4 regions of the Bowmanella denitrificans genome follow, and region 1 is predicted to be linked to each of the others. Evidence: predicted binding sites of a transcription regulator. Region 1 holds the regulator's gene; each other region holds the start of a gene.
The links. The regulator sigma-54, encoded in region 1, starts transcription at its own class of promoters, with help from an activator protein. The targets are predictions, from matches to a motif close to GTTGGCACGNNNNTNGNNT.
Positions count from the first base shown of each region.

Region 2: the regulator sigma-54 is predicted to act here: its motif matches at 1,967-1,985, upstream of ABD028_RS00375 (PEP-CTERM sorting domain-containing protein).
Region 3: the regulator sigma-54 is predicted to act here: its motif matches at 1,866-1,884, upstream of ABD028_RS08650 (flagellar hook-length control protein FliK).
Region 4: the regulator sigma-54 is predicted to act here: its motif matches at 2,504-2,522, upstream of fliE (flagellar hook-basal body complex protein FliE).

Region 1 is NZ_BAAAEI010000008.1:78,802-83,409, reverse strand. Features, by position in the region: gene ABD028_RS09400 (HPr family phosphocarrier protein) at 1-268, opposite strand, end outside; gene rapZ (RNase adapter RapZ) at 265-1,113, opposite strand; gene ptsN (PTS IIA-like nitrogen regulatory protein PtsN) at 1,110-1,553, opposite strand; gene hpf (ribosome hibernation promoting factor) at 1,612-1,899, opposite strand; gene ABD028_RS09380 (RNA polymerase factor sigma-54) at 1,927-3,405, opposite strand; gene lptB (LPS export ABC transporter ATP-binding protein) at 3,485-4,210, opposite strand; gene lptA (lipopolysaccharide transport periplasmic protein LptA) at 4,215-4,608, opposite strand, start outside.
Region 2 is NZ_BAAAEI010000001.1:84,406-89,013, reverse strand. Features, by position in the region: gene ABD028_RS00380 (GDP-L-fucose synthase family protein) at 1-533, shown strand, start outside; gene ABD028_RS00375 (PEP-CTERM sorting domain-containing protein) at 1,127-1,915, opposite strand; gene ABD028_RS00370 (VanZ family protein) at 2,233-2,649, shown strand; gene ABD028_RS00365 (undecaprenyl-phosphate glucose phosphotransferase) at 2,794-4,191, shown strand; gene ABD028_RS00360 (outer membrane beta-barrel protein) at 4,202-4,608, shown strand, end outside.
Region 3 is NZ_BAAAEI010000007.1:76,811-81,418, reverse strand. Features, by position in the region: gene fliI (flagellar protein export ATPase FliI) at 52-1,386, shown strand; gene fliJ (flagellar export protein FliJ) at 1,386-1,832, shown strand; gene ABD028_RS08650 (flagellar hook-length control protein FliK) at 1,972-3,912, shown strand; gene fliL (flagellar basal body-associated protein FliL) at 3,980-4,510, shown strand; gene fliM (flagellar motor switch protein FliM) at 4,520-4,608, shown strand, end outside.
Region 4 is NZ_BAAAEI010000007.1:83,334-87,941, reverse strand. Features, by position in the region: gene ABD028_RS08690 (sensor histidine kinase) at 1-862, shown strand, start outside; gene ABD028_RS08685 (sigma-54-dependent transcriptional regulator) at 859-2,196, shown strand; gene fliE (flagellar hook-basal body complex protein FliE) at 2,569-2,895, shown strand; gene fliF (flagellar basal-body MS-ring/collar protein FliF) at 2,910-4,607, shown strand.

The DNA of each region.
Region 1 (4,608 bases):
CTGCCTCATTAAATTTCTGTTGAATTAATTGTTCCACTGCCAGCAGTGCGGCTTTGGCATCCTGCCCTTCGCTGATCACCAGTACTTCCTTGCCCATGCTGCTTTCCAGCATCATCAAACCTAATACACTGGTGGCTGAAGCTGACTTGTCGCCCTGTACCAGCGTTACCTGGGCATCGAATTGATTGGCCAGTTTCGCTAATTGGGTGGCTGCTCTGGCATGTAATCCCAATTTGTTCTGGATTAACAGGACCTTTTCCAGTCTCATTTTCGTGACAACTCCCTGTGCCTTATTTGTACATCCGGATGTACCGCCTTGAATGTGCGCGCCAGGCTTTCTGCCACGTAAACGGAGCGATGCTGACCACCAGTACAACCAATGGCTATGGTGACATAGCTGCGGTTATTGCGCTCCAGATGAGGTAACCAGGTTGATATCAGGTTCTGTATTTGCCAGATAAACTTGGTAACAATGGCCTGGGAGCCTAAAAATGCTTCCACTTGCGGATCCAGACCGGTCAGGCTCTTCAGCTCAGGCTCCCAGTGCGGGTTAGGCAAAAATCGCGCATCGAATACGTAGTCGGCATCCTTGGGAATGCCATGTTTAAAACCAAATGATTCGAAAACCAATACCAGGCGTGAGCTCTTTTTTCCCAGGATGCGTTCACGCACCAGTTCGGCCAACTGATGCACCGATAACTCACCGGTGTCGATGTATAAGTCGGCCCGCTCGATAATCGGGGCAAGCAATAAGGCTTCTGACTGAATAGCGTCGGTCAGCGACTTACTGTGTTTGGATAACGGGTGCAGACGACGGGTTTCGCTGAAACGTTTGATTAGCACGTCGTCACTGGCATCCAGATAAAGTATGGTCAGTTCCCAGTTAGAGGGCAGGTAGTCAAGAATTTCTACCAACTCTTCAGGGTCTTTGGGTAGGTTACGCACATCAATGCTGACGGCAACCTGATCATACTCATCGACAACCGTGTGGGTCAGAGTCGGTAGCAAATTAACCGGAATATTGTCCACACAGTAATAACCCAGATCTTCCAATGCCCTTAAGACAATAGACTTACCCGAGCCGGAGCGCCCGCTGATAATAATGAGTTTCACACTATGGCCTCAAATAGTTCCTGATCTGATTGGGCATGACGTAGCTTTTTCACCGTTTCCTTGTCATTCAGTTTGGCTGCTATAGTGGCCAGGGTTTGCAGATGTCCCTGTGCCTGATCTTCTGGTACAAGAATAGCGAAGAAGATGTCCACAGGCTGATTATCAATGGCTTCAAACGCGACGGCTGGCTGGCTGGTTAACAATATTGCCGTGACTTTCTCCAGTCCGGCCAAACGGCCATGGGGAATGGCAATGCCACAACCAATGCCGGTACTACCCATTTTTTCACGGTTCAGCAGACTGGTGAGGATCGCATCCTGACCAATTTCTGGCAGATGCCTGGCCGCGATATCACTGATAGATTCCAGAATGCGTTTTTTACTGGTCCCCTGAATGGCACAGGAAGTGCAATCAAGGGAGAGGATGTCTTTGATTTCCATGCTGAGTTTTGTGTTGTGGCCATAAACAGGCGGGGCCTGTTTATGGCTTTGTTTGAGCCTAATGGCGTTTTATTTTTTCCTTATGCTTGAGCACCTGGCGATCAAGCTTATCTATAAGGCTGTCAATGGCGGCATACATATCGGTATGCTCGGAGGTGGCAAAAACCTCGGCACCATTGAGGTGCAGAGTGGCTTCCGCCTTCTGATTAAGTTTCTCCACATTCAGGATAACATGGACATTGTTAATATGATCGAAATGTCGCTCCAACTTGGTAAATTTGCTGTCAACATAGGCGCGAAGAGAATCGGTGATTTCAACGTGATGACCAGTAAGGTTGATTTGCATAATGCCTCTTCCTTTTGTTGGTAAGTCTTAAAGCAGACTCTTGCGTTGGTTGGATGGGGGAATCGATAAGGATTCCCGGTATTTGGCGATTGTCCGCCGGGCAACCATAATGCCTTGCTCGGCCAACAACTGCGCAATCTTGCTGTCACTCAGCGGTTTGGCGGGTTTTTCTGCCGCCACCAGTTTTTTAATCAGAGCGCGGATAGCAGTAGACGAGCACTCGCCACCACTTTCCGTTGCCACATGGCTGGAGAAGAAGTATTTCAGCTCAAAAATGCCACGTGGTGTATGCATATACTTCTGGGTCGTAACCCGGGAAATAGTGGATTCATGCATATCCACCATTTCTGCGACATCATTCAGCACCATTGGTTTCATGGCCTCAGGGCCATATTCAAAAAATCCCTGTTGCTGCTGTACTATGCAATTAGCCACTTTAAGTAGCGTTTCATTCCGGCTTTCCAGACTCTTGATAAACCATTTGGCTTCCTGCATATGAGAGCGGATAAACTGGCTGTCGCTGGAATTTCTGGCATTGCGGCTCATGGCCGCATACTGCTGATTGATACTCAACTTGGGCAGGCTATCAGGGTTTAGTTCTACCACCCAGCGGCCATTTTTCTTAGTCACTGACACGTCTGGAATAACGTACTCTGGTTCACTGGTGACGATGGCGCTGCCTGGCCTGGGATTCAGGGTTTGCAGTAACCGCAGTGCTTCACGCAGTTCGTCTTCTTTCAAACGTGCCTTGCGCATCAGGGTACGGTAGTCTTTGCTGGCCAGCAGTTCGCTATGCTCCAGAATCAACGCCTTGGCTTCTTCCAGCCAGGGGGTTTCAGCGCCAAACTGACGAAGTTGCACCAATAGGCATTCTTGCACTGAACGCGAGCCTACCCCCACAGGATCAAACATCTGGATACGTTTTAACACGCATTCCACCTCATCCAGTTCCACTTCTTCGTCTTCGATATCCAGACTCTGCAGAATGTCTTCGGTGCTGACCGTAAGATAACCTGACTCATCAATGCTATCGATAATAGCGATAGCAATAGCGGTGTCAGTTTCACTGAAAGGGGTCAGACGCATTTGCCACAGCAAGTGATCCTGAATGCTGTCGGATGTTTCACCCTGGTAAATATTGTCCTCATCTGAGCTGGCGGCTGAGGAGGAGGGGCCTGAAGAAGCGCTGTAATACTCATCCCAGGTAGTATCTACCGGTAAGTCGTCTGGTAATTCCTGTTTTTCCAGCGCTTCGCCGGTTTCCATGCGGTCGTTGTCTTCGCTATTGGCAGAAGCACTGTCGTTGCTGACATTGTTGAGGTCCTGATCGTCGCCGGTGGAAAAATCCTGGCCGTCATCCGCTTCCAACAAAGGGTTGGATTCCAGGGCTTCCTGGATTTCCTGTTGCAGATCCAGGGTCGACAGTTGCAACAGACGAATGGCCTGTTGCAGTTGCGGCGTCATGGTGAGCTGCTGGCTGAATTTTAGCTGTAATGCGGGCTTCATCTACTTCTTATTATCTTCCAATGGCCTTCAGGGTATTGATATGGTCGTTCATGGCAAGTTCAATGCCTGTTTGGCTTAACTATAGCTTGAATTGCTCACCCAGGTATACATCTCTGACCTGCTTGTCGTTAAGTACCTGTTCGGCTGAGCCTTCCGCAATTAATTCACCATGACTGACAATATAAGCTTTTTCACATACATCCAGGGTTTCACGGACATTATGGTCGGTAATCAGAACGCCGATGCCTCTGTCTTTCAGATGATGGATAATCTTTTTTATATCGCTGACCGAAATGGGATCGACACCGGCAAAGGGCTCATCCAGCAATATAAATCTGGGGTTGGCTGACAAGGCCCGGGCGATTTCCACCCGGCGTCTTTCTCCTCCGGACAGACTCATGCCGGTGCTATGACGGATATGGTTGATGTTAAATTCATCCAACAATGCATCCGCCTCCTGCTCCCGTTGCTCCTGGTTGAGATCCTTGCGGGTTTCCAGAATCGCCATCAGATTTTGATAAACGCTTAGTTTCCGGAAGATGGATGACTCCTGGGGCAGATAGCCAATGCCCAGTCTGGCCCGCACATGCATTGGTTGGTGGCTGAGTTCCTGGTCATCAATAAATATCTGGCCTTTGTCCATGGGAACCAGGCCAACAATCATATAGAAGGAAGTGGTTTTTCCTGCGCCATTGGGGCCGAGCAAACCCACAATCTGTCCGGTACTGACTTGCAGGCTCACGTCACGCACCACCTGGCGATTTTTGTAGCTTTTCGCCAGATGCGAGGCCTTAAGTGTTGGCATGAATTTACTTCTCCTGGACCGGTTTCTTCTTGGGCTCTGGCTGGAAAATTGTTTCTACCCGGCCATCACCGTCGTCCGAGCCTTGTGCGACTAACTGTTCCTTCTCCATATTGAACTCAATGTTATCACCGCTAACACTGCTGCTGTTTTGATGTAGCTCAGCATTTCCCTTTAAGGTCAGAGTTCGTTTATCCACCTGATATTCGATATGATTGGCCAACGCCCGAATACGACTGCCGTCGGCCATGGTTTGTTGGTACTCGGCCGGTTCGCCTTTGGCAATAAAAATTTCCCGTCCTTTACCTTGTTCGGCATTCACTTCCACTTCATCGGCATCAATACTCAGGGTGCCTTGGGTGATTTTCACATTTTCGCGAAAAATGGACACTTTATTGATA
Region 2 (4,608 bases), on a different contig from region 1:
ACGAACCCTACGCTATTGCAAAAATCGCCGCGATCAAGCTTTGTGAAAGTTATTATCGCCAGCATGGATGCGATTTTCGCAGTGTTATGCCCACCAATCTGTATGGCCCTTATGATAACTTTCACCCAATACACAGCCATGTTATTCCGGCCCTGATGCAACGCTTTCATTTGGCAAAGCGCAACAATGAACCCCAGTTGTCAGTGTGGGGGACGGGTAAGGTGCGCAGGGAGTTTTTGTATGTAGACGACCTGGCCCAAGCCTGTATGCACTTAATGGATATGGATACAGCAAGGTTTTGGGCGTTGGTTTCGCCTATGCAGTCACACATTAATATTGGTTGTGGCAGCGATATCAGCATTGCTGAACTGGCAAGAACAATGGCTGAAATTACCGGCTACAGCGGTACCATTCATTTTGATACCAGCAAACCAGATGGCACGCCACGCAAATGGCTGGACTCGTCGCTTTTGTTCAGTACAGGCTGGCGACCACAAACCGATCTGCTTACCGGGCTGGATAAAACCTACTAATGGTATTTGAGCACACAGAACTGACCTTAATACGGGATTGCCTCTCGCCGAGACGCTGAGTTCGCTAAGCAATATCCTGTAAAAAACAGAATAGAACCACAGAGGCACAGAGAACACAGAGATAGACTGGAGACTGATCAATAGCTTTTTAAAAACAGCCCCGTATCACCACGAAGAAAAGAAGAATCACGAAGACAAGACTTTCTGCCGAGTAAATAAACAAAGCCCTCTCGCAAAGCCGCCGAGTACGCAAAGAAAAACTCGCAGAGGGATAAAGACCAACCACGAAAGTCACGAAACTATCTCTCGCAGTGCCGCTGAGTTCACAAAGAGCACAGAGTTGTTTAAGGAATAATTACTCCGCGTGTTTTTCTCTGTGCACTCTGCGTCTTTGCGAGAAGCCAATATTATTCACCGCAGAGACGCAGAGAACGCCGAGTTTTTGAGCACATAGACCGAGAGATCTTATGCTTTTCTCCGCGACCTCAGCGCCTCTGCGGTGAAAATGAATGTGCTTTTAGTCGCCACATACAGGCATAAAAAAACGCCAGACAGTGTCTGGCGTTTTTTGTAAAACTTTCTGACAGTTAGCTTTATTTAGCCTTGCGACGGGCGGCGCCCAGACCCAATAAACCCAGTGCCAAAATACCCAGGCTGGCCGGCTCTGGTACATCAACAGCGTTCAAGCTGATAGCGTCCAGCATGCCACCTTTACCATTACTTTCAGGGTTGTAATAGCGATTGCCTTTGTACATCACATCATAGGCTTCGGTGCCAAAAGAGCCGAAACCCAGCAGCATATCTTCTGCTGTGGCAGTTAGTTTCAGGGAAATGATACGCCATGCCAATGCAGTTCCATCTGTATCCACATCCATTACTGATGTATCGAACAGATTAGCGACATCGTCACCCCAGAAAATGCTTACGCCATTGTCATTTGCTAAGGTGGTACGTGAAGCATAAGCGAATGACAGCTCATACTGCTGACCCACTGTTAACCCGGTAACTTCCTGATAAATAGTGGTGTTACTATTGGTCGGGTTTTGGTAGTCGAAATGGGTGTCCATCTCTACATAGTAGTTACCATCATAAGCGTTGAAACCGGCGATATTACCGCTGGCATTAGCTTCAATACCGGCACCACCTACCACATTCCAGTCTGATAACCCGGAGAATACTCCCCATCTTTTGCCTTCATCGGCACCCACCAATCCAGCAAAGGGAATATTAGGATCGGGTGCAACCCAGGTGGAATCGTTCATTACAATAGGATTCGTACCTGGATCTTGCTCAAAACTGCCGTTAAGAATAGAGGCCTGCGCACCGGCCATGCTAAGTCCGGAAAATACAACAAATGTCTTTAATAGCTTAGATTTCAGCATCGAGAATCTCCTTATCTGAAAATAAATAACAACATATCCTGCTTTTTCCTAAAGCAATAATTGTGCCTTAATTCCATCCTTTTGATTGTATTGAAGTTTCTGTATTCATTGGGATCTTGTGTGTAAAAAACTCTGACAAACGAGGGGGTTTGGTGCCAAAGGAGTCCTACAGTCCAAAAAAATAATATTATGTTTTAGATGCGTTGTTATTTTCTACTTGTTATCCTAAAAAAGAGAAGCCACAAAGCCAGTAAATTCAAGTGTTAACGAGGTGTTAATGCTTGTTTGTGGAACTTGCAAGGAAAGTGTGCGTGTTCATGAATCTGAAACAGAAATTAACTATTCCTTACAGTACCGCTCTGTTGGCTTGCTTTTTTTGTTTAATGTTGGTTGTTGCCAAATATATACCAGCCTGGAGCGCATTGCCGAAGTGGTTTGAGCGGCTTCTGGGCGCAGATTATTATCTGCATATTTGCGTAGGCTTTGGTCTGTCTCTGGCGCTGGCTAAGTTATCGGGTATCAGCGCAAAGACTTGGGCTCGCCAGCTTTTGTTTTTTCTGACTTTACTGCTGGTATATGGCATAGACGAGCTGATTCAGGCTTGGGTGCCGCATCGTCAGTTTAGTGTGGTTGACTTCGCCGCCTCTGCAACGGGCTGGATATTAGCGCTGTGTGCTTGGTTCACAGTAAGAGCCTGGCGCAGGCCGCAAGGTAAAGTTCAACTTAGTGAGTAGAACTTTTTTTAAGATTTCAAGCGCCTGGCAAAATGTGCGTAATTTTTCGTCATTTAGTGGTTGGATTTGCAATGTCTTTACTTTAGCATTGCGCACCAATTTGCCTTAGGCGGTATGTAAGTACTTCTTTTCAAGGACCGGAAAATGAATACCTCGTCGTTATTCAAAGTAGATTCCTCAACACATTTTATCTATCGCCTGATTGATGTCTTCATTCTGGCTACCAGCCTGTTGGTTGCCGGCTACTTGTATGGTGTTGATTTTTCGCGCGATTATTTGCTGGTGTTGCTGTCGCTGGTGCTGGTTTATGCCTATGTTGGCGAGTCTGTCGCCCTCTATCGCTCCTGGCGGGTAGGGCGTTTTTCCCGCATGTTGATGTTGGTCATACTGGTGCATAGCGCCTGCTTTTTGCTGATTTTTTCATTGCTGTTTGTATTGAAAGAGGGCGCAACCTTTTCCCGTGTTGTGCTCTTGGGGTGGTATTCGTCAAGCTTACTGGCACTGGTGAGTTGGCGTATTTCTGCTAAGCATGTTAAAGCCTGGCGTCGTCGCCGGGGTCTGAGTATGCAAAAAGTCGCCATTGTAGGCATGACCCGGTCAGGCATGGAGCTGTATCAGGAAATGCAGCAGCATATTGAACTGGGGTTTGACTGTATCGGCTTTTTTGACGACCGAACGGCCGAACGTTTAGGCAATGGCTACAAGGATTTACTCAAAGGCAGTATTGAAGAAGCGGTGCAGCTTGCCCAGCAAGGTGAAGTGGCAAAGTTGTATATTTGTTTGCCGATGCTGGCGGAAAGGCGTATTGCCGATATTATCCAGCGTTTAGGTGACACCACTGTTGATGTATTGATGGTGCCTGACTTCCTGCTGAAAAACCTGATGCACGCACGTATCGGCAGCGTAGGCGAATTGGATACGCTCAGCGTATTTGAATCGCCAGCCTATGGTATTAAGGATTTCTACAAGCGCACCTTTGACGTGTTATTCAGTGCTGCTGTGCTGTTGCTGATTTCTCCATTACTGCTGCTTATTGCGACTGCGATCAAAATTGATTCCACCGGGCCGGTATTTTTCCGTCAAAACCGTTACGGGCTCGATGGTAAGGCCATAAAAGTATTGAAGTTTCGCTCTATGCGCGTGCAGGAAAACGGTGCCAGGGTGGTCCAGGCGACTAAAAATGATCCACGTATTACCCGACTCGGCGGTTTTTTACGCCGTACCTCTTTGGATGAACTGCCGCAGTTTATCAATGTGCTGATGGGTGATATGTCTGTAGTCGGTCCGCGTCCTCATGCGGTGGCCCACAATGAAGAATATCGTAAGCAAGTGGCATATTACATGCTCAGGCATAAAGTGCGGCCTGGCATTACCGGCTGGGCGCAAGTTAACGGATGGCGGGGGGAAACCGATACCCTCGAGAAAATGGAAATGCGTGTCAAATATGACCTTGAGTATATACGTCATTGGTCACTGTGGTTTGATATCAGAATTGTATTTATGACTTTATTTAAGGGATTTACCGGAAAAAATGCGTACTAGGGGACTTTTCATGAATAAACCTACTTATTTAAGCCTGTTAATCGCTACTGCGCTGAGCTCAGCGGCTATTGCACAGGACCAGGCTGGCTATGTGATTCAGACCGAAAGCGGCTTTGATATTATGCCGGGCTTCGATTTTAAACTGAAACATGATGACAACGTAAGTAATGATGGGGTAAACGAACAGGGTAGTACCATTGCGGTATTTTCACCCTTTGTTGCTGCCAGACTGTTGGACGGTGTGAATGAATATAATCTGCAAGCCGGGGTGAGCAAAGGCAACTATTTCTCCAGCAGCCAAGATAATTTCCTGGATGCCTATGCCAGCGGTGACGCAAAATGGGAATTTTCTGATTCTCACCGAGTTTTTGTTGAAGCTGAATTTGTAGATGGCCACGAGGAACGCGGCACTGGTGT
Region 3 (4,608 bases), on a different contig from region 1:
GTAGGTCGGACTTAAGTCCGACAAAAACACCTAAACAGACTAAACAGGTACATCTTGCAAAGCCTTAAAGACAAAATCGCCGCCTACCGGCAACAGGTTCCGCAGGCACAAACCGTGGCAGCAGGCAAACTGGTGCGGGGCATCGGCCTGACCCTGGAAGCGGTAGGCTGCCAAATGCCAGTGGGCAGTCAGTGTCTGGTACAAACCATCGACGGCGAAATAGAAGCCGAAGTGGTGGGGTTTGCCGAGAATATCACCTACCTGATGCCTACCGAAGCGGTACGGGGCATTGTGCCCGGCTCCAGGGTTCAGCCATTGTCCCGTGAGCAGGGCATTGGCGTTGGCATGGAGCTTTTGGGCCGCGTGGTTGACGGTAATGGTCAGCCCCTTGACGGGCTGGGTGCCATCAAAGTTGAAAAGCGCATTCCGCTTAGCCGCGCGCCGATTAACCCCTTATCTCGCCGCCCTATCAATCAGCCACTGGATGTGGGCGTACGCTGTATTAACTCGTTAATCACCGTGGGCGTCGGGCAGCGTATGGGGCTGTTTGCCGGTTCCGGGGTGGGTAAAAGTGTACTCATGGGCATGATGACCCGCGGCACCAGTGCTGATGTTGTGGTGGTCGGCTTGGTGGGGGAGCGGGGCCGCGAAGTGAAGGAATTTATTCAGGATATCCTCGGTGAAGAAGAGCGGCAAAAGTCTGTAGTGGTGGCCGCACCCGCGGATACCTCGCCTTTAATGCGTTTAAAAGGTTGCGAAACGGCGGTAGCCATTGCTGAGTATTTTCGAGATCAGGGCATGAATGTACTGCTGCTGGTGGACTCACTGACCCGCTACGCCATGGCGCAGCGTGAAATTGCCCTGGCAGTGGGGGAGCCTCCTGCCACCAAAGGGTATCCACCATCAGTGTTTGCCCGCCTACCGGCATTGGTGGAACGCGCCGGCAATGGCAGCGACAAGCAAGGAGCGATTACCGCCTTCTTTACCGTGCTGACCGAGGGGGATGATCTGCAGGATCCTATCGCCGATTCGGCCAGGGCGATACTGGACGGACACGTGGTGCTGGCCAGACGTCTGGCTGACAGTGGCCACTATCCAGCCATTGATGTTGAAGCTTCAATCAGCAGGGTAATGCCAATGGTAGTCAGTGACGAGCACCTGAAAGCCGCCCGGCGGATTAAGCAGGTTTACTCTAACTACCAACAGAATCGTGATCTAATCAGCATCGGCGCATATAGCCGGGGCTCAGATCCACGAGTCGACTTGGCGATTAAGGCCGAGCCGGTGATCAACAAATTTCTGCAGCAGGAAATGAAGCAAGTGCTTCCTTACGATGAAAGTCTTGAAGACATGGCATCTCTGGCCAAAGGACTGGGAGAAGGCTGATGTCTACACGCCAGTTGCAGCAGGTGGCCAGGTGGGAGCAGGAAAAAGAAGATAAGCTGGCCAAAGATTATCGTCTCGCCGAGCAAAATGTGCAGGCCAATGTGCAAAAGCTGACCGGTTTGCAAAACTACCGCCTGGATTACCTGCGCCAGTTACAACAGCGCGCTAACCAGGGGCTGGGGGCCACGTCTTTTGCTCAGCATCAGGCTTTTATCGACAAGTTAGACAAGGCCTGTGCCCAGCAAAACCAAATGATTGCCAATGCCAGGGCGGTAGCGCAGCAGCGCCGCGGACTATGGCTGAAACAGCAACAAAAGCGTAAAGCGGTGGAAATGTTGATCGACAAAAAACGTCAGCAGGCCCAGCAATTGGAAGACCGGCGCGAGCAGGCCTTGCTGGATGAAGTTGCGTTGCAACGTTTTGTGCGCAGAAAGGCGCAGGAGTAAGTCAGCCAAGGCTTGAATGCGTAATCCTACCAACTTGGAGCGCTACTTGCATAACACTGGCTACGAACTAACGCATTATCTACCAAAGGCCCCAAAGTAAAAGGCTGATGGCTTTAAACCTAAGTTCTGGAAACGCCCTATGATGCAACAAGTTGCCGCCGCTAATCCCAAACTTGCCGCCCCTGGCGCAGTGGCTGATGACAATGAGCAAATGCTTGAAAGTGGTCAGGCAGACATTTTTCGTCAGCAGTTAAGCTTAGAGCAAGGCAAGGGCCGACACAGTGTTGAGCCAGTGCGAAAGGGCGGCCCGGAAAAACCCGGCTTCGAAGTCACCGAGCGTGATAACAAGGAAAGTCGTCAGACCGAAACTCTGTCAAAAAGCGAGACAACTGAGTCCGACAAGGCCAGTATCCCCGCCGCTGAAGAGGCTGATAAACAGTCTGAAAAAGGCGATGCGATAGTTATTGATGCACAAAGAAGTGCGGATAAAGGGCAGACTGACTTGTCATCATCCACCAACGAGCAGCCAGAGGAAGGGGCGATATCAACGCCGCAAGGCGAACCGCAGGCGGATGATTGGCTGAAGTTGGTTTATCAACTGGTGTTGGGACAGCAGTCAAACACAACCGTAGAGCAGGAGCCAAGCGAATCACAAGATGATGTGTTGCAGGTTGGTGCGACTGAAAACAATGTCGATGGCACCGACACTGAAGCCGACTGGACTGAACAAAATTTAGCTCTACTGGAACAGCTTGGGTTAAACCCGGATATTCTTCAGCAACTCCTGACGCCAGAGCAACTAACCGAGTTTAAACAGTTTTTGACGCAGATGTCGCCACAGTCAGACGATATGATGTTTGCCAATGTGTTAGTAACCCTGACAAATATGTTGGAAGATGGTGAAACACCAGAGATTCCGCTAGCGCTGTTTGACGCAAAGGGCAGGCAGCAGTTAACCAACCTGGCTGGTGAAAATCTGGTGAAGGCGCTGGCGCCTGAGCAGATTGCCAAGTTGCCACTGATAACCCCACAAGAACAGGTCGATTTACCGAAAGACAACTTGCAGGACGGAACCCTTAATCTGAAGGAGCTTAAAGCTGCGCTTCTTAGCCCTGAGGGGGAAAAGGTCAGCAGAGAGCAGATTTCAGCCGCTGATGATGCAATGAAACAACCCAAAAAATCGTTGCTCAGTGCTGAACCTGCCGCAGATAAAGCTAAAGTCTCCTCAACTGCAAAACCGGTTACTTTGCAGGAGTTGGTTCAGTTATCCGAAAAAGAGCTGGATAAGCGACTCACCGAGCTAGCCGAGCGACTGCAGGTTAAGCAGCAAGGGCCACAAGCCGTGCAAGATTTTGTTGCCAGTTTGAAAGCCGGTATTGCCGAATTTAAAGCGCAGTTACAGCAAGGGCGTGAACCTGGCCTGGACTTGCAAAGCCTGGTGCAAGCCAGCTTAAAAGAACAAGGCATCCAGATCCCACAACCTGGGCTACAGCCCGAATTGCAGCGTTTTGCAAGTTTAATGGAAAGCCAGGTCAGTCAACGGCAGGACGCGTTTGACCCCAGTCTCAGAGCTGTAGCTGAGCGACAAGTGGCGGCTGAAACCGCCCATGCACAGGTAGAAAGCAGCAAAACAGCCAATGCATCGTCCAGTAGTTTCCTGGATAAGGCCATTAATATCGCCAAGCCCGAAGCGGCAGTGCAACTGGCAGAGCGGGTGCGGATGTTGGTGAATCAAAGCAATATGAGTGCGGATATCCGTCTCGATCCGCCGGATCTAGGCTCCATGCAGGTGCGCATTCAAATGCATGGCGACCAGGCCAGCGTGAACTTTGTGGTGCAATCGCAGCAGGCCAGAGACATGCTTGATCAGGCGGTACCCAGATTGCGTGAAATGTTGGCGGAAAAAGGTATTGAACTTGGGCAATCATTTGTTCAGCAGGAAGGTAAGGGCGAACAGTTTGCCCAGCAGCAAGGCCAGTCTGATGGCGAAGAGCCACAGCAGTCCTTGAATGAACAGCAAACAATACATGATATGCCGATATCTAATGGCCGACTGGGTGGAATCGACTATTTCGTTTAACACAATTGCTATTCCCTGTGTGACAGATAAGATCAGTAGCCATACAGGTAACTAAATTGGATTGATAATGGCGGAAAAAGAACTGGAGCTGGAAGACGGCGGTAACAAAAAAGGCAAGATGATGATTATCATCATCGCCGCTGCCGTATTAGTCATTGGTGGCGCCGCGGCGTTTTTCCTGCTGGGTGGTTCAGATGAACCAGCAATGGATGAGCAGGCCATGAGCCCTACGCCAGGGGCCAGTGACGGCGCGCCTGCTGCCAATAGTGCTTCGTTAGGGTCAGCTTTGTATGTTGCTATGCCAAGGCCCTTTGTATTTAACGTGCCTGGTACCGGCCGTGACCGCCTGGTGGAAATCAAGGTGCAGCTGTTGGTACGCGGTGCCGATAATGAAGAACAGGCCAAGATGCATATTCCTATGATAGAAGGCACACTGCTGAGAGTGTTTTCCAGTGCCAATGCTGATGATTTGGTCACCGAAGCGGGTAAAATTGCCCTGCGTGAACAGTCCATCAAAGAAGTGCGCAAGGTGATGCAGGAGATAGCCGGCAAGGACGTGGTGTCGCAGGTGTTATTTACCGGTTTTGTAATGCAATAGGATTAACAGGTGAGCGATTTATTATCCCAGGACGAGATCGACGCGCTGTTACACGGCGTTGATGAAGTCGAAGAAGAAGAGATAGACAGCGGAGAGGG
Region 4 (4,608 bases), on a different contig from region 1:
GCCGCGTGCCGATGATGGTCATGAGATATCGTTGCGTGATGGTCGCAAGGTGAAACTGTCTATCAGCCCATTGGAGCTGGAACCCGGTCAGTTGATTGTGCTGACCGATCTGACCGAAACCCGGCGCCTGCAGCAGCAGCTCAGCCATATGCAGAAGCTGTCGTCCTTAGGGCGTATGGTCGCATCCCTGGCCCATCAGATCCGCACGCCGTTATCTGCGGCTATGTTATATGCGGCCAATTTACAAAACACCACTCTGACACTGGATGCCAGAGGCCAGTTTGCCGACAAACTGCTATTCCGGCTTAAAGATTTAGAGCAGCAGGTGAATGATATGTTGCTGTTTGCTAAAAGCGGCGAACAGCAGGTGGTCAGTGAGTTATCGCTGCAAAGCCTGATGCTGGAAGTAGAAGCCGGTGCCGAAGCGATGTTGATGGCGCGTCAGGCCATTCTGACCGTGGAGCTTCCCGAGCCGGATATTCTGGTACTGGGCAATAAAACCGCCCTGGCCAGTGCCCTGCAGAACCTGATTCACAACAGCATTCAGGCCATGCCCAAGGGCTGCCGTATTCACCTGCAAGCCGGGCGCGATCCCCTCAATCCAACCGAAGTGGTGATCAGCGTGGCAGACAACGGCCCGGGCATTCCCAAAGCGCAGTTGCTGCATATTTTTGACCCATTCTATACCACCAAAAGCCAGGGCACAGGTCTTGGTCTGGCGGTGGTCAAGGCCGTTGCCCAGTCCCATCAGGGCCAGGTGCGGGCGGCCAATCTGGAACAGGGTGGGGCCAAATTTGATATTCGCTTGCCCATCTTGCGGCAACTGGAAAAAACCTTAACTCCTAAGGAGTGCAGAGGATGAGTAACAGTAAAATCCTGATTGTTGAAGACGACGCTGGTTTGCGCGAAGCACTGATTGATACCTTACTGCTGGGCGGCTATCAGATTGTGGAAGCCGATTGTGCGGAAGCCGCTATGGCGATCCTCGGCCAGGAGCCGGTGGACTTGGTGGTCAGTGATATTCAGATGGGGCAAATGTCTGGTTTGTCGCTGCTGCGCAGCATTAAGCAGAAGCTACCTAATTTGCCGGTGCTGCTGATGACGGCATATGCCACAATTGACGACGCAGTGCAGGCCATGCGCGACGGTGCCACGGATTATCTGGCCAAACCATTCGCTCCGCAGGTGCTACTTAATCTGGTTGGGCGTTATGCACCAGCGCAGAAGGTGGAATCCCGCCAGCCTGTGGTGGCAGACCCTGCCAGTAAAAAACTACTGGAACTGGCCAAAAAAGTGGCTAAGGCCGATGCCACTGTGATGGTGTTGGGCCCGAGCGGCTCCGGAAAGGAAGTGCTAGCCCGCTATATTCATGACCAGTCCAGTCGCAGTGAACAGCCTTTTGTGGCAATTAACTGTGCGGCGATTCCGGAGAATATGCTCGAAGCCACTTTGTTTGGTTATGAAAAAGGCGCTTTCACCGGCGCGCTGCAGGCTTGTCCGGGCAAGTTCGAACAGGCTCAGGGCGGCACCATTTTGCTGGATGAAATTACCGAGATGGATCTGGCTCTGCAAGCCAAGTTATTGCGCGTGTTGCAGGAAAAGGAAGTCGAGCGCCTGGGCAGTCGTAAAACCATCGACCTGGATGTGCGTGTAGTGGCAACCAGTAACCGCGACTTACGTCAGGCGGTGGCGCGGGGCGATTTTCGCGAAGACTTATATTACCGCCTCAATGTGTTTCCATTAACTTGGTCGCCTTTAGCCCAACGTCCTGGCGATATTATTCCGCTGGCCCAGCACCTGATTGAACGACACAGCCAGAAAGTAGGGGCGGCCATTCCTGTGCTTAGCGCTTCGGCGCGTAATAAACTGCAGCAATATAGCTGGCCAGGTAATGTACGGGAACTGGAAAACGTTATTCAGCGCGCCCTTATTCTGGCCACAGATGAGCAGATTGATGCCATGGATTTGATGCTGGAGCCGGACTTGCCTCATGAGCTGCCGGAACTGGATACCGAGCCTGAAGGCAGCAAGCTGGGGATGGAGTTGCAACAGCAGGAGCACCAGATAATTCTCGACACACTCAAATCCTGTAATGGTAGCCGCAAGGCCGTAGCAGATAAATTGGGGATCAGCCCCCGTACTTTGCGCTACAAGCTGGCCAGAATGCGCGATGTAGGGATTGAGGTGCCGGCCTGAACAAACTTCTGGCCCCGAAAAATACCAAACATTTCTTGCGGAGACGCAGAGAAACGCAGAGTTACTGAATGATTAGAATACTCTGCGAGCTTTTCTCAGCGCCCCCAGCGTCTCTGTGTGAAGTATTCCGGTATCAGCGAAAAGCCACTCTCGCCAAGCCGCAGAGCTCGCCGAGATAATGCCATGAAACCTCTGTGAATCTCCGTGTTCTTCGTGTCTCTGTGGTGATAATCTATATCCGCCGCCAAATTCCCGTCACGCTATCCTAGCAAACCTGTCAACTACTTGAATTTAAAGGAATAAATAATATGGCACTAGTATTGCTAGGGTTCTGCTAGTCAATTATTCCACGCCCAGTTTATGGAGCCGCCGATGGATATTAAAGCCCAATCCTTGTACAGCGAACTGCAGTCGTTGGCCCGTCAGGCCAGCCTGGACAGCAGTCAGGCGCAACCACTGGTAACCAACCCCAGTTCACAGAATTTTGGCGATATGCTGAAACAAGCGCTGGACAATGTGAACGAGTTGCAGTTTGACTCCAGAAACAAGCAGGTGGCATTTGAAATGGGCGATAAAAGCCTGAGCCTGGTGGATGTGATGGTGGCCAAGGAGAAATCCGGCATTGCCTTTGAGGCCACAGTGCAGGTGCGCAATAAGGTGATGGAAGCCTACAAACAAATTATGAATATGCCGGTGTAACGGGAGACTAAGCTGTGGCAGAAACAACTGGTACAGAACTGGCCGTAACGGGCAACGCCCCCGAGGCCGACAACAACCCGGAACAGCGCTCCGGTTTTATGGAAGGCCTGGGCGGCATCGACTTGCTGCGTCAGATTACCTTGATTGTGGCGCTGGTTATTTGTGTGGCCATTGCCGTGTTTATTGTTATCTGGGCCCAGGAGCCGGACTACCGCCCGCTGGCCAAGATGCCCACCGAAGAGCTTATTCAGACGCTGGATTATCTGGATCAGAATCAGATTGATTACCGCCTGGAAGGCAACGTTGTTTATGTAAACGAAGAGCAGTATCAAAACATCAAACTGGGCATGGCACGCCAGGGCATCAGCCAGGAAGCTAACAGCGGCACCGATATCATCATGCAGGATATGGGCTTTGGTGTCAGCCAAAGGGTGGAAAAAGAACGCTTAAAACATGCCCGTGAACAACAGCTCGCCCGTACTATTGAAGATATCAGCGCCATAACCCGCGCCAATGTGCTGCTGGCCCTGCCCAAGGAAAGCGTATTCGCCCGGGTAGAGAAAAAGCCCAGTGCTACCGTTGTGCTTACCTTGCGCCGCGGTTCGGTATTATCCGGTGAAGAAGTCGATGCGGTGGTGGATATTGTTGCCTCGGCGGTACAGGGTATGGAGCCTGGACGGGTAACAGTGACAGACAATAATGGCCGCTTGCTGAATTCCGGCTCACAGGACTCCCTTTCTGCCCGCTCACGCAAAGAATACGAAATTGAAAAGCACCGTGAAACCGAGTACCTGCAAAAAATCGATTCAATACTGATCCCAGTGCTTGGCCTGGGCAACTACACCGCGCAGGTTGACGTTTCCATGGATTTCACCGCGGTGGAGCAAACTCAGAAGCGTTATAACCCCGATTTACCTGCAGTACGCAGCGAAATGACCATTGAGGAAAACTCAGTGGGCGGCATTGCTGCAGGTATTCCCGGTGCGTTAACTAACCAGCCACCGCTGGACTCCAACATTCCTGAACAGGCCAACAGCAACAATGCCAAGACTACCACCCCTGGCCGTTCCCATAAGGAAGCGACTCGCAACTATGAGCTGGATACCACCATCAGCCATACCAAACAGCAAACTGGCGTGATACGTCGTCTGTCTGTGTCTGTGGCTGTTGATCATACCCAGCAGACTGCTGCCGATGGCACCACCTCGAGTGTGCCCAAAAGTCAGGAAGAGCTGCTGAATATTCGTAGATTGCTACAAGGCGGTATCGGCTTTGATGTGACCCGCGGCGATTCACTGGAAGTGGTGAGCATTCCCTTTAGCCGTATCGACGACCTGGTGGTAACCGAAGTGCCATTGTGGGAGCAGGAATGGTTTATGCGCGCACTGCGCCTGGTGGTGGGTGGACTGGTGATCATTACCTTGATCCTGGCCATTGTCAGACCCATGCTTAAGAAACTGATTTACCCAGAAGACACCCGCGAAGCCGACGCATTTGATGCCGATGCCGGGTTGGATCTGGGTGATGAAACTATCAGTATGCTGTCTCAGGAGTTTGATGAAGGGCAGGTGGGCTTTGCTGCTGACGGTTCATTGATGCTGCCAGACTTACATAAAGATGAAGATATACTTAAAGCGGTTCGTGCCCTGGTGGCCAATGAACCCGAATTGTCAGCCCAGGTGGTCAAGGGCTGGCTGATGCAGGATGAATAAT